2 regions of the Sporosarcina sp. FSL W7-1283 genome follow, and region 2 is predicted to be linked to the other one. Evidence: predicted binding sites of a transcription regulator. Region 2 holds the regulator's gene; the other holds the start of a gene.

What was found. The regulator Rex, encoded in region 2, represses fermentation and respiration genes when NADH is low (regulators of the CRP and FNR family bind a similar motif). The targets are predictions, from matches to a motif close to TTGTGAAATATTTCACAA.
Region 1: a site for Rex is predicted at 5,165-5,182, ahead of qoxA (cytochrome aa3 quinol oxidase subunit II). Genes of this name have one in related genera too.

The regions. Positions count from the first base shown of each region.
Region 1 covers NZ_JBBOOL010000001.1:2,290,325-2,297,789, forward strand. Annotated here, with positions in the region: gene MKY93_RS11250 (hypothetical protein) at 1-140, opposite strand, end outside; gene MKY93_RS11255 (hypothetical protein) at 221-1,036, opposite strand; gene qoxD (cytochrome aa3 quinol oxidase subunit IV) at 1,136-1,426, opposite strand; gene qoxC (cytochrome aa3 quinol oxidase subunit III) at 1,428-2,024, opposite strand; gene qoxB (cytochrome aa3 quinol oxidase subunit I) at 2,021-3,967, opposite strand; gene qoxA (cytochrome aa3 quinol oxidase subunit II) at 4,001-4,918, opposite strand; gene MKY93_RS11280 (hypothetical protein) at 5,463-5,852, shown strand; gene MKY93_RS11285 (small, acid-soluble spore protein tlp) at 5,900-6,121, opposite strand; gene MKY93_RS11290 (SDR family oxidoreductase) at 6,270-7,187, opposite strand; gene MKY93_RS11295 (hypothetical protein) at 7,314-7,465, shown strand, end outside.
Region 2 covers NZ_JBBOOL010000001.1:3,434,783-3,442,247, forward strand. Annotated here, with positions in the region: gene groL (chaperonin GroEL) at 1-737, opposite strand, end outside; gene groES (co-chaperone GroES) at 789-1,073, opposite strand; gene MKY93_RS17940 (CPBP family intramembrane glutamic endopeptidase) at 1,266-1,997, shown strand; gene dacB (D-alanyl-D-alanine carboxypeptidase/D-alanyl-D-alanine endopeptidase) at 2,039-3,529, opposite strand; gene tatC (twin-arginine translocase subunit TatC) at 3,650-4,456, opposite strand; gene MKY93_RS17955 (twin-arginine translocase TatA/TatE family subunit) at 4,474-4,662, opposite strand; gene MKY93_RS17960 (redox-sensing transcriptional repressor Rex) at 4,727-5,374, opposite strand; gene MKY93_RS17965 (ABC-F family ATP-binding cassette domain-containing protein) at 5,542-7,465, shown strand, end outside.

The DNA.
Region 1 (7,465 bases), 1.1 Mb from region 2:
AAGCCCAGTTCAATAGGTTCTCCATAGACTAAGGATACATCTCTTTGATTAGCAAACTTCTTGAAAATGGTCTTAACAGGTGTTTCAATATACCCTTTTGGCAAGGCATTCGTGTTTACTTGTTCAGCTCCACTACTCATGGTCATTCCTCCCTTATCCTACTCTTTCGCTCTGCATCTAAATTTCCCTTTTATCTATATGAAGCAATCTCTCTAGACAGTCATTCAAAACTCACAATTGTCTCCAATAAATTCTGCGCTGACGATACTTCAGTAACTTCAACGACCACTCTTCCTTTTGTCCAAATGGCATAATGACTGTCTCCTGTAGCATCCAAGCGAATTAGCCCATACATTTTTGGTATCGGCAATGTATGTTCTTCTAAGTACTTAACACTTTGTTTAGCTAAATCAACTCCTTGTTCAGGCTGCTGAATCGAAGTATGCGTAGCCAACGCCCATCTGCCTTCATTCCAACTCGTCCATAAATTGCCGACACCTGCATCTTGATAGCCTGTGATTTCAAATCCCAGGTCTACTTTCTGACCCCCTACTTTAGAATAGTCTTCAAACTCAATGGTCTCATCGGCTTCTTTTTCAGATGAATAGATTTCGACTTTGAGGTTTGCTATTTTCTTGATATCTGGACGTTCTTCTTTTAGTATTTCATTATTAATAGGAATCAGATCTTTGGTTGAATAAAAGTCGATGAAATATTCGTTCTGTCGGGATTCTGTTTTCGCCGTAAGATGCTGTCCTTTTTCCAGAGGCAGATGATTTGGCAATATTTTCTCCACATTTGTTTGCAATTCATCTGCAATTGCGCTCAGTACTTCTTGTTGCGTCAAAGGTTCCGCTTTTCTATCTTCTATTTTATCTCCAGTCGTTTTATCATCAGGTTTTGTCTTCACTTCTCCCTGATCTGCTGAAGTTTCTGCATCAATTTGAGACTCTTTGACTGGTTCATGATCCGCAGAACATGCACTCAATACTACTAGCAGAAAAATCAATAGGCTACCGTAAACTCGCTTTTTCATTCGCTTCATTCCTTTCAATTAATCTACTATATCATTTCCCTCTTACAACATGCGGTAAGCATAAAAAAGACATCATGCATTCGCATGATGCCCTTTCTTTCATAACATCTGATAGCCCCACATCATCGCAAATAATGTGCCGAAGATGGTGACCAGTCCTACAAATAATGCGTAGCCAATATTGGTCAACAGTGCAGTTTTGTTTTCATTCTCCCCGACATGCATGAAAAGAAACAACTGTAAGCACGCTTGAATGATAGCTGTCACTCCCAATATGGTCATACCCATGCCAAACGATAGATCAAACTTAATGACGACGAGTGCGATAAGTGAAAGGAGCAATGAAGAAACAAAACCGATCACATGCGGTACCGGAAACAGTTCTTTCAACTTACATCATCCCTTTCATATAGACAAAACTGAAAATAAAGATCCAGACAACGTCTAGGAAGTGCCAATACAAGGAGAAAATAAAGGATTTATTTGCCGTCTCCGGTGTAAAACCACGTTTTTTCACTTGCAACAAAATCGCACCGCCCCACAGCAAGCCGAATGTCACGTGAGCTCCATGGGTTCCAAGCAATGTAAAGAGCGCGGAAAGGAATGCACTCGTTTGCATTGTCGCACCTTCATGTACATACGTGAAAAACTCCATAATTTCCACGCCCAAGAATCCGAGGCCCAGAAATAACGTAATACCAAAGAAGGTCATCATCGCTTTTTTATTGCCTAATCTCATGGCGTGAATGCCAAGACCGATGGTGAAACTGCTCGACAGCAATACAATTGTTTCGATCATCACAGGCGTGAGTTCAAAAATATGACTGCCGCCCGGTCCATTCCCTATATTATTTTGCAATGTAAAATAGACAGCAAAAAGAGTCGAGAACAATACGATTTCCGCGCCAAGAAACACCCAAAATCCAAGTATTTTCAGCTTATTTTCCTCTGTACTATATTCCAATGGCAACGAGTGATCTATTTTCATTTTTTCTCACCTCTCAATGCATTTTCTGTCCGTTCAATTTCTTCGACAGTAACATAATGTCCATGATCTTGTTCAAATGTTCGATATGCCATCGTACCTAAGATAAACATTCCGGCAATAATCGCAGGAAGCCACCAGCTGAAGACCATGAAGAAACCGAAGAAGAAAAATGCCACGCCCATGATGAACGGCTGACCGTTGTTGTTCGGCATATGAATCGGTTCATAATCCCCTTCTTCAGTCAACGATTTGCCTTCTTTTTTCGCAAACCAGAAAGCATCCAATTTATCGACAACCGGTGTCTTCGCAAAGTTATACTCTGGAACAGGACTTGGTGTACTCCACTCCAATGAGCGCGCATCCCAAGGGTCTCCCGTTACTTCACGCGGCTGATAACGTGTACTCCAATAAATATTGTAGACTAGCAGGATGAAACCGATCGTCAAGCCCACAGCGCCAACCATGGAGAGCATATTTAACGGGCCGTATCCTGTGCTTTCAGAATAGGTATACATTCTACGCGTCATACCATTCAATCCCAGGATAAAGAGTGGGAAGAATGTAATGTTGAATGAAATCGCGATAAACCAGAACGCCCATTTCCCCAGTCTTTCATTCAATTTAAAACCGAACACTTTCGGGAACCAATAATGGAAGCCGGCGATGACGCCAAATACAGTACCCGGAATCAATACGTAGTGGAAGTGCGCAACCAAGAACATTGTATTGTGATATTGATAGTCGGCACTCGCCATCGCTAACATGACGCCTGTTACCCCTCCGATTGTAAAAATCGGAATGAACGCGAGTGCATAGAGCATCGGGGTCGTAAAACTTATTTTCCCTCGCCGCAAAGTAAAGAGCCAGTTAAATATTTTCACACCAGTCGGTACTGAAATGGCCATTGTTGTAATGGAGAAAACACTGTTGACCATGACACCATGCCCCATTGTATAGAAATGGTGGACCCATACTAGGAATGACAGCAAGGAAATGACGACCATACTATAGACCATTGATTTATAGCCATACAAGTTTTTCCGGGCAAACGTAGCAATGATCTCGCTGTAAATACCGAATGCCGGCAAGATAACAATGTATACTTCCGGATGACCCCATACCCAGAACAAGTTCGCCCAGAGCATGTCCATTCCGCCGTTTTGCATCGCAAAGAACTGCGTGCCGAATTGGCGGTCGAGCATCATTAACGCAAGTGCTACTGTCAATACAGGGAAAGCGAAAATAATAATGACACTTGTTATCAAAATGGACCATGTAAACATCGGCATTTTCATTAATTTCATACCAGGTGCCCGCATTTTAAGTATCGTCACGAGGAAATTGATCCCCGTCATAAGCGTCCCGATTCCTGCAATCTGCAATGCAAGGGAGTAGTAGTTATTTCCGACAGTCGGGCTGAACTCCAAACTGGCAAGCGGGAAATATGCAGACCAACCTGCATCAGGCGATCCTCCGATGACAAAGGAAATATTCAACAGCATCGCTCCGAAGAAAAAGAGCCAGAAGCTGACTGCGTTTAAACGCGGGAATGCTACGTCCCGTGCTCCAATTTGAAGCGGAACGACCACATTCATTAAACCAATAATGAAAGGCATTGCCATGAAGAGAATCATGATAATCCCGTGAGTTGTGAAAATTTCATTGTAATGCTGTCCGTCAAGCAAACCATTATTTGGTACAGCCGTTTGCGCTCTCATTAAAAGTGCATCGACTCCTCCGCGGAACAACATGAGTAAAGCGGCAATAATATACATGACACCAATCTTTTTATGGTCAACCGTGGTCAGCCATTCACGCCAAAGATATCCCCACTTTTTAAAATATGTAAGACCAGCCGGAATCGCGATGGAGACAAGCACAATACTGACCATCGCCGCGTAAATCATCGGTTCACCGGTGACAAAAAATTCATCCCATTTCATAGATGTAAACTCCTTTCGAGGTTTGGGTTGAAACTAGTTATTCTGATGTTCACCGTGTATAGTTGAATCATTTTCATGCATCGTTCCCATGTCCATGTCCGCATTTTTCTCGTGTTGATGGCCTGCATGCTCACCTTCAGGGGCCGGAATGAATCCTAAATGCGTAGACCTATAAGTTTTACGGCCCAAAATACCAGGCTCAAGCAAGTGATTGAACTCTGCTTCTGTTAACATAGGCGCTGTTTCTTTCACATCCTGCACCCATTCGTCATACTGTTTTGCAGTCAGGACTTGTGCTTCAAACTCCATATGTGCAAAGTCTTTCCCGCTAAAGTTGGAGTTTTTTCCTATATACGATCCTGGCGTATCAGCAGCCAAATGAATCGTCGTCACCATATCACTCATTGCATATTTTTGGCCTGCCAACTGAGGAATCCAAAAGCTTGTGATCGGACCGTATGAATAAAGTTTGAATTCAATCGGACGATCTTCGGGAATATTAACGTAATTCACTGTTTCAATGCCTTCTTCAGGATAACTGAAATGCCATTTCCAGTTGGATGAAGAGGCATAGACAATGAGTGGTTTTTCATTTGCATATGCTTTTGGTGTATTTTCCACGTCTACCGTAGAGCGTACAGTGACGACAGATAAAATCACTACTATGATGATCGGAATGGAGATCCACGTTATTTCCAACCATTTGCTTCCTTCTTCATGCGGCGGCTCATAATCAGCAGCCAATTTAGACGATCGATACTTCACTAACATAAAAGCAAAGAGAACATACACAACGAATAAAATTCCCGCCATCATTAGGATAGAAAAGAGAATTGTATCCGATATCGTTTGAGCCTGTGGACCTTTTGGGTCGAATATAAGCAACGGGTTATCACAACCGGATAAAATCATGAGTAGAAAACTCGAAATTAATAACCACTTTTTCTTCAATGGGGCTCCCCTCTTCCTTCTGTATTTAAAGCGCTCATATTCCATTAACTATATTTAAATATCAATAAAAGCTAATATTTATTACATTTAAAGTAAAATAGCACTTTTGTGAAATCTATATTATGCCTTTCATAAATGAAAAACAATAGATAACAATCGTTGTCACAAAAGGTTCTTATATATATTTTTATATATTTGCAACTCATTAAAATGTTAGAAGTTAATACAAATTAAAGGAAAATTGGATTGTGAAATTATTGTGAAAAACTATATATTATAAACCGTTTCACTTGACTATTTTACATAAAAAGTATTTTCCACTGCGAAAATGCAATACAAAAACCTCATGGAAAAGAGCCAATTACCTTGTGATTGGCTCTTTTCCATGAGGGGAACCCTGTACCTATTCTCAACCTATCTTGCATATAATAGAACAAACTTAACAGAAATGACGAAAAATCAACATGTTTATTATAAAGAATAGTTATGAAGTGAATGGTAGCACATATCTAAATTCTCCAAGATTGAAAGGAGGTGAATAAACATGGGAGCGAAATGGATTAAAGCGGCTGTTATTTATTTTTTAATCGGAGTAGGTTTTGGACTTTATATGCACGCGACAATCGAACTTCAGTGGGGGGCAACACACGCACATATAAATGTTGTTGGGTGGTTGACGACTGCTGCAATCGGTATTATTTATTCAGTATATCCGAAAGCCGGAAACAGTGCGTTAGGAAAAGCACAATTTTGGCTCTATAACATCGGATTGCCGATCTTATTGCTAGGTATGTTGATCATCCAGCCAGCTATCGGTGCCCCATTGATGCTCATACAAATTTGTGTTTGGGGCGGAGGTATCGCTTTAGCTTTCTCTATTCTTCTATTTATCGTAAATGTGTATAAAAATGTAGAGGCGCCGGCGAGAGTATAAACAAAGATAACTGGGCAACATAGAGTAAGTTCGTTGCCCAGTTATCTTTAAATATATCCATTAATTCGCGATTTGTCTTCTTCATGTATTTCACTCTTTAAGTCTTTAATGCTTTCTTCCCTACGGTCATTTTTTTCTTTGATTTTGGCACGTTCTTCACCTTCTGCGAAGTGCATTGCTTCCTTCGCGGCTTCCATATTGCTGATTGTTTTGTTCAATCTTTCCTTGTTATCAGCTGGATCATTCGGCTTGGGAAAGTTTTTATCCATTTTCCATCCTCCTTCCTTCGCTTTTCCTTCCAAATTAGCTTTCCCATATTTCTTAATATTATTTACACCGTTTTAGTCTAAGAATACAAAGAACTTTTTGAAACATTGTGCCATAATTGCCGAAAATAACTTCACGCTTATAAAATCTTCAAGCGAACACTTGACCACCGTTTACATGCAATACTTGCCCGGTTACGAAGCGAGAATCATCAGAGGCAAGGTAAACAAAAGTCGGTGCTACTTCAAATGGCTGCCCTTGCCGATCCATCGGGTTACCCGCCAAAACTACTTGGTCTGCTGAAAAGCTTGCAGGAATCAATGGAGTCCAAATTCTACCTGGTGCAATAGCGTTGACACGGATTCCTTTGCTGACCAAATTTCTAGCCAATGCCCGTGTCAAACCCACAATTGCCGCTTTTGTTGCTGTATAATCCATTAATTGCTCATTGCCTTCAAAAGCAACAACGGAAGCTGTATTAATAATGGAACTACCCTTTTTTAAATAGTTCATCGCGGCTCGTGTAGTATAAAAATGGGAATAAACATTTAGTTTAAACGTCTCATCAAATTGGTCATCGCTAATATCTACAATGCTCAATTGCTGGAACTGAATGCCGACATGGTTACAAAGGATATGAAGTGAACCGAATGTATTGACCGTTTTTTCGACGATCTCCACACATTGCTTTTTATGGCGCAGATCACCGGGCAACAGAAGGCAGCGCTGGCCAAGTTCTTCAATTCTGTCTTTAGTCCGTTTGGCATCCTCATGCTCATGTAGATAGGCAATGGCTACGTCGGCTCCCTCCTTTGCAAAAGCAATGGCAGTCGCAGCTCCTATACCGCTGTCACCTCCTGTAATAAGTGCTGTTTTTCCTTTCAACTTGCCACTTCCCAAATAATTTGGGTTTTCGATGATAGGCCGCGGCACCATTAATGCTTCCCTTCCCGGCTGATGGTATTGTCTTTGCTCAGGTACCGTCAGTGCCACTTCTTCATAACGGGTTATTTTCCCGTAATTCGGATAAAGAGGATAGTCTTCGCTCCCTGAATGATCATGTGTCAATTCTTTCTCCTCCTGACTTCATGCTAATCAGGCTACTTTATGTTTAAAAACAGTTTGTTATACTTCACATACTTGAAACTAGAAGAATATAGTGTATTGTAAAGTAAAATTTAGGAGGCACACTTTATGGAATCTTACTTTTCTCCTTATGTGCATTACTTGCTGCTCCCGTACTCTGAGCAGACATCTGTTTTAATCTATGGAAATCAGTTTTTGCAAGTGGAAGTTCCTCAAATCGGTCCCAGACCGCCCTTTTATTCTCATCCAGTCTATGATTC
Region 2 (7,465 bases):
AGAAGTGGCTTACCTTGCTGAACAACCTGCTCAAGTACAGGAAGAATTTCTTGGATATTCGTAATCTTCTTGTCTGTGATCAAGATATACGGGTTGTCCAAAGATGCTTCCATCTTATCTGTATCTGTTGCCATATAAGCAGATGCATATCCGCGGTCGAATTGCATACCTTCTACCACATCAAGTTCTGTTGTGAAGCCTTTAGACTCTTCGATTGTGATGACGCCATCGTTTCCAACGCGTTCCATCGCTTGTGCAATCAAATCGCCGACTTCTTCATCGCCTGAAGAAATAGCTGCTACTTGTGCAATTTCTTGCTTGCTTTCGATTTCATCGGAAACGCCTTGTAGCCCTTCTACTGCTGCTACTACTGCTTTTTCGATTCCTTTACGGATGCCTACTGGATTTGCGCCAGCTGTTACGTTTTTCAAACCTTCACGAATCATAGCCTGTGCTAGAACCGTAGCTGTTGTTGTTCCGTCCCCTGCAATTTCATTCGTTTTAGAAGCTACTTCCGCCACAAGCTTTGCGCCCATGTTTTCGAATGCATTTTCTAATTCGATTTCTTTTGCAATTGTAACACCATCATTTGTGATCAATGGAGAGCCAAATTTACGCTCAAGTACGACGTTACGTCCTTTTGGTCCAAGTGTTACTTTAACAGCATCTGCCAATGTATCTACACCGCGTAGCATTGCAGTACGTGCTTCTTCGTTAAATTTAAGTTCTTTAGCCATTTAAATGATTCCCTCCTGATTTTTCATATCTTTTGTTTTTATAACAGTCGATTAACCGATCGTTGCCAAGATATCGCTTTCACGCAAGATCAAGTATTCAGTACCTTCATATTTCACTTCTGTGCCTGCATATTTAGAGAAGATGATACGGTCACCTTCTGATACTTCCAAGTTCACACGTTGTCCGTTCTCAAGAACACGGCCTGTACCAACAGCAATTACTTTTCCTTCTTGCGGCTTTTCTTTTGCAGAGTCTGGTAAGACAATGCCGCTTGACGTTTTTTCTTCTGCTTCGATTAATTCGATTACGATACGGTCACCTAGTGGTTTCAACAAATGAAACAACCTCCTCGAGATATTGTTTAGTTTTGAAATTTTAGCACTCAGTAACTATGAGTGCTAACACAACTCTTATCATAAAGAATTCCATTTAGAATTGCAAGTAAAAGCTTTCGACATTTTCTTTTTTGCCAAACGTCTTTTTTCGCGTTAAAATGGTCAATATGTATGGAAGAAAGGTTGTGTACAGTGAAAAACTGGGTTGTCGCTCTAATACTTTTTATTACCTACGTTCTTATGCAAATCGCTAGCATATTTCTCGCGCCAGTACTGGTCTTTTATTTCTCGGAAAAAGGATTACCGCAAGTTGAAGCTCTATCACACGGTTTCGCTTGGACGCTTTTCACCGTCAACACGATTGCCGCGATTATTTTTGTCATCATCCTGCTAAAAAACAAGAAATTCATTCCTGTATTTAAAGGAAAGCCTGCACATATGGGAAATGTTCTTCTTTGGGGGATCATTGGATTTTTCCTAGCGATGGCCGGGCAAATCTTAGGAGCCGCAATCGAGTCGATGTTCGGTGTCGAAGCAGGCTCTGAAAATACTGAATTACTTTCAAACATTGCGAAAACTGCTCCAATCATCATCTTTCCTATGGTTCTCTTTGCACCATTCCTTGAAGAAGTCGTGTTTCGCCGCATTTTATTCGGAGGCTTGTACAGGAAGACGAACTTCTGGATTGCTGCGATTGCGAGTGCTGTCGTATTCGCTGCCGTGCATAACGAGTTGCAGCATCTACTCATGTATTTGATGCCAGGACTCGCTTTTGCATTTGTCTACTACAAAACAAAAAGACTGCTCACACCGATGATCGCTCACTTTTTGATGAACGGCTTTGTGACAGTCGTACAATGGAATGCAGAAAAATTGCAGCAACTACAGGATATGCAGCAAAGCATCATCACATTCCTACTATAAAAAATTCTCTCCTCGCATTTTATTACGCAAGGAGAGATTTTTTATTGAGCCGCCATCACTTGTACCATTTTATCAATGTCAGGTTTTGCAGTACTCTTCACACCTTCCGTCAGAATACTGAAAATCAGCTCTTCGCCACTCTTCGTTTTCACATATCCTGATAAGGCATCTGTATGGTTTAATGAACCTGTTTTCGCCAACACTTTTCCTTTGACCAGAGGGCTCGTCAAACGATTACGCAATGTACCGCCCAGCATCCGATCGTTTATTCCCGCAACTGGCAAAGAACGTTCAAATGTTGGATACCACGGCTTTGTCTGAGCTTCGAATAACACTTCTGAGATTTTCTCAGAAGGTATCTTATTTTTATGCGACATACCCGAAGCATCTTCTAAATAAATACCTTTCAAACTGATGCCGTCTTTTTGTACCGTTTCTCTCATAACACGCAAGCCGGCATCCCAGCTGCCTTCATTGTATACAGCCCGTCCCATCGATTTTGCTAAAATTTCAGCATGTGCATTGTTGCTAAGCTTCATGAAGGGCATCATCAAGTAGTACAAGGACATCGACTTTTTCGTTGCAAGCAATTGGGCATTCGCTGGAGTTTTGGATCGACTTACTTTCGTAGTTTTACTGAAACTGATGCCTTGTTTAGCAAGCGCTCGTTTGAAAACATCTGCTGTGTATGCACTCGGATTCGAAACCGTCACCCATTGACGTTTACCGCTCGAGTTGACGGGGATGTTTCCTGAGACGATGATCGTATTCGTTCCATATTGGCGAGCCATTGTCACTGTGTTCGGCTTACCTTTAGGAACCGTTCGCGTTCGATTGACAACTTTAACAATGTTTGTGTGTGGAGTTAACGTAACGGCTGCCGGCTTGCCGTTTTTCGTTGGTTTTGCTTGAACGATCGTTGTCCCTGCATCATAATCTTCATTCGGCGACAACGTCAATGCCGAGATTTGTGCAGCGTAATAATGCGTTTCATCCGATTTATAAATACCCGGAGATAAACGCTTTGTGTCAAACCATGTATCATCCGCCACAATATTTCCTGTGATGGACTTGATGCCTGACTGACGCACCTCTTTCGCAAGCTGCTGCAAATCCCGTTCCATTAAGGTCGGATCCCCTGTTCCCCGCAAATAAAGCTGGCCGTTCAGGACACCGTTTTTCACGGGCCCACTCGCTAATACATCTGTCTGGAAGGTATAATCTTCGCCCAACACTTCAAGAGCAGTCGTCGCAGTTAACACTTTAACATTGGACGCCGGCGTGACGCCTTGATCCGCTCGGTATTGATATACGATTTTATTCGAATCCGCCTCACGTACAACTATACTGCTCTTCGTACCGCGCATGCGATGACTCGTAATAACCTGATTGATTCCCGCTTCCATAGCTTTATAAGATTGCTCTGCAGCAACCGCTTGACCTCCTGTTATAGGAGTATAGACACTCGCACTGACTAAAACTGCACCTAGTAACCATTTACTCAATCGACGTTGAGTCTTTTTTCTATTCACTGAATCTCATTTCCTCCCAATCTCGTTGTCCCTGCTAGTTTACCATACTGCGTACTTCAACTGAACCCAATTTATAACAGAAACAAAAAATCCTCCTGCATAGGCAAGAGGACTTGAATTTTATTTGTTTGAATCGGTTTGATTCATCACTTCATCGATTTGACGTTGCTGCTCTGCTTTCACTTCTTCCAGTTTCCGCAGTTGTTCAGCTTTTTCAAACTTCCTATATCCTAGACGTGAGATCACGATACTGATTTCATATAGGATGAACAAAGGAACCGTGACGAACAAATGCGATACGATGTCAGGAGGTGTGATGAATGCCGCCAATACGAACAGGCCAAAGTAGGAATATTTCCGTACCTTCACCAAGACTTTTGGCTGCAATATTCCTAAACGGGATAAAAATAAAATGACGATCGGCAGCTGGAAAACGAAACCGAACGGCAAAAGTATAGAAAAAAGAAAAGAGAAGTATTCGTTAATACCAATTGTCTGTTCAATGTTTAATTGATCAGACAAATTAATCATGAATTTCATAATATATGGCAGTAACACGAAATACGAGAAACTGATCCCTGCTAAAAACAGAAGAAAAGCAAAGGGAATGTACGACAGTGTGACTTTTCTTTCTAAATCACGAAGACCTGGGGATATGAACGCCCACAATTGATACATTAGGACCGGTGAAATAATGATGATCGCCAAGAAAATGATTACCTTTAAATAAATGACAACCGGATCGACGACATTAAATGCATTCAACACTACTTCTTCTGCCGGTGTATCATATTGGATAAAGTGAATCAAAGGCTTTGCAAAAAAGAAACTGGCAATCACGCCAACAATAAAGAAAACGACGATAACCATCAGCCGTTTTCGAATCTCATCTATATGTTCAACGATCGTTAAGTTTTTATCTGCCATCAGACTAACACCCTAACTTAGCGCACTTCTTCTTTCTTGTCTTCAACCTTTTTTACCTCATCGTCATCCGCAAGACCTTTCGTTGCGTTTTTAAACTCACGCAATGAAGAACCGAATGCTTTACCGATTTCAGGTAACTTCTTAGGACCAAATATAAGCAATGCGATAACCGCAATAATTAACAAACTACCAACGCCTGGAGCCATGATTGGTCACCTCCTCATAATATGTCTATTCTACACGAAAACCCTCGCATTTACTATTGCCAGGTCAGTTCATTTGTGAATCTTTTACGTCATTTTTGATGAGATAAATCAATGTCTGCAACTCGCCGGAAAGATCGATGCTTTGGATACGGATCGTATCGGGTACAGCCAGCCGTTCAGGGGTGAAATTCAAAATTCCTTTCACACCAGTTTGAGCGAGGCGGTCCGTCAATTCCTGTGCCACTCTCTTCGGTACGGTCAAAATAACCATTTCGATCCCTAGTTCAAGGATTTTCTCCTCCAGTCGATCAGGCGGATAGATCGGAATATGATTCCGTTCTTCGCCGTCATAAGGCGCTTTCGGATCAAATGCTACAACAATTTTCGTGTTGTGAATCTTTTGGAAGTTGTACTTCAGAAATGCATTCCCAAGACTCCCGACCCCGATCAAAGCCACATTTGTTTCTTCATCTTGGTCTAGTGTCTCGCGGAAAAACTGCAATAATGAATCAACATCATAGCCGTATCCTTTACGTCCCAGCGCACCAAAATGCGAGAAGTCCCTGCGAATTGTAGCGGCATCAATCTTCATTGCTTCGCTTAATTCACTAGACGAAATTCGCTGTACACCTGCATCTGCGTAATTGCGTAAAAATCTATAGTATAAAGGCAATCGTTTCGTTGTTGCCTGCGGAATTCTTTTTGTACCCACTGCTTTCCTTACCCCCAGTGTTGCCCTATTACATCCTCCGCTTAAATCCTCAAGGAAAACGAAGGTGAGCCGCTTTTATCGTACAGGAGAACCCATCAGTTGTAAAGCCGATTATTGCATGGTGCTACCGATTCTATTAAACTTAGAAGGGAATAGAGGTGTGAGGCTTGATTATTTTACAAGTAAATGGACTGACCAAGTCTTTTTCAGGCACGGACCTGCTGGAAAATGTGCGTCTCGAAGTTCAACATCGAGACCGCGTTGCACTAGTTGGACGCAATGGTGCCGGAAAATCGACATTATTAAAAATAATAGCAGGCGAATTATCAGCCGACGAAGGCGATATTATCATCCCGAAAGACATACGAGTCGGCTATTTGGAGCAACATAGCGGCATTGATTCAGAATTGACGATTTGGGATGAAGTAATGACAGTATTTGCACCGCTTCGACAAAAAGAAGAACGTTTACGCACCCTCGAGCATCAAATGGCCGAGCCTTCCGTCTACGAAGACGCAGACCGCTATGCGCGTGTTATGGCTGAATATGATGAACTGCAGATTGCATTTAAGGAAGCAGGAGGCTATCAGTTTGAGGCCGATGCGCGTTCTGTCCTTCATGGAATGCGGTTTTATCCGGAAGACTATGAGAAGCCTGTCGATCTATTATCCGGCGGCCAAAAGACGCGGCTCGCGTTGGCTAGGATGCTGCTGAGCAAGCCGGATTTATTAATACTGGATGAACCGACGAACCATTTGGACATCGAGACCTTAAATTGGCTGGAGCGCTATCTATCCGCTTACGAAGGGGCGATTCTGATTGTTTCGCATGACCGTTATTTTCTCGACAAGGTCGTGACAACAGTCTATGAGGTATCTCGTCGAAAAGTGACGAAATACAGTGGAAATTACAGTACCTACTTAGATGAGAAAGCGAAGAATTATGAAAGGGACCAAAAGCTTTTCGAGCAGGAACAAGATGAGCGCGCGAAGCTTGAAGAGTTCATCCAGAAAAACATTGCACGCGCATCGACTTCCAAAATGGCGAAGAGCCGCCGCAAACAACTGGAACGCAGGGAGTGGATGGATTCACCTGAAGGCGATGAAAAGTCCGCAAACTTTTCATTTTCATTGGATCGGCCGAGCGGCAATGATGTCCTTTCCCTCGATGACGTAAAGATTGGCTATGGATCACAGCCCGTGTCAGAACATATTTCCGTACGCGTCTATAAAGGAGACCGCGTTGCTTTTGTCGGGCCGAACGGCGTCGGCAAGTCGACGTTACTGAAGACCATCGTCAAGCGTAATGAGCTGCTTGACGGCGATATTCGCTATGGTACCAACGTCCAGTTCGGATACTATGACCAAAACCAGGCAACATTGATTGGGTCTGGTACGGTTCTGCAGGAAATCTGGGATGACTGGCCCATGATGAACGAAAAGGATATCCGCTCCTTGCTTGGTCGCTTCCTGTTTACTGGCGACGACATCGAAAAGCACGTGACGTCGTTATCAGGCGGAGAAAAAGCCAGGCTTTCATTGGCCCAGCTCATGCTGGAAAAGTCCAACACACTTATTTTGGACGAGCCGACAAACCATTTGGATCTCGACAGCAAAGAAATTCTTGAAAACGCGCTGGATGACTTTCCAGGAACGATTCTTTTCGTTTCCCATGACCGCTACTTCATCAATCGACTCGCAACGAAAGTTATAGAACTGAGCGAACATGGCGCAGTTGAATACTTGGGCGACTATGATTACTATGTCGAGAAGAAAACAGAAATGGAAGAAATCGCTGCAGTGACACAGGTTGAGCAACGTGAAAAGGAACCTGCTGCAAAGAAAGAAAATGCCGGAAAAGAGTTTCAGCGTCAAGAACGTCGGCTAACTAGAGCGATTGCTGAAATCGAAAAGAAGATGGAAACATTTGATGATGAAATCGCCGAACTACAAGCCCAGTTATTGAATCCTGATATCGCGAACGACCACGTCCAGTTGATGGAGATTCAACGACGTATCGACGAGTTGCAAGCAACACACGATGAACAAGCTGAAGAATGGTTAATGCTGCAAGATGAATTAGAAAGTTTAT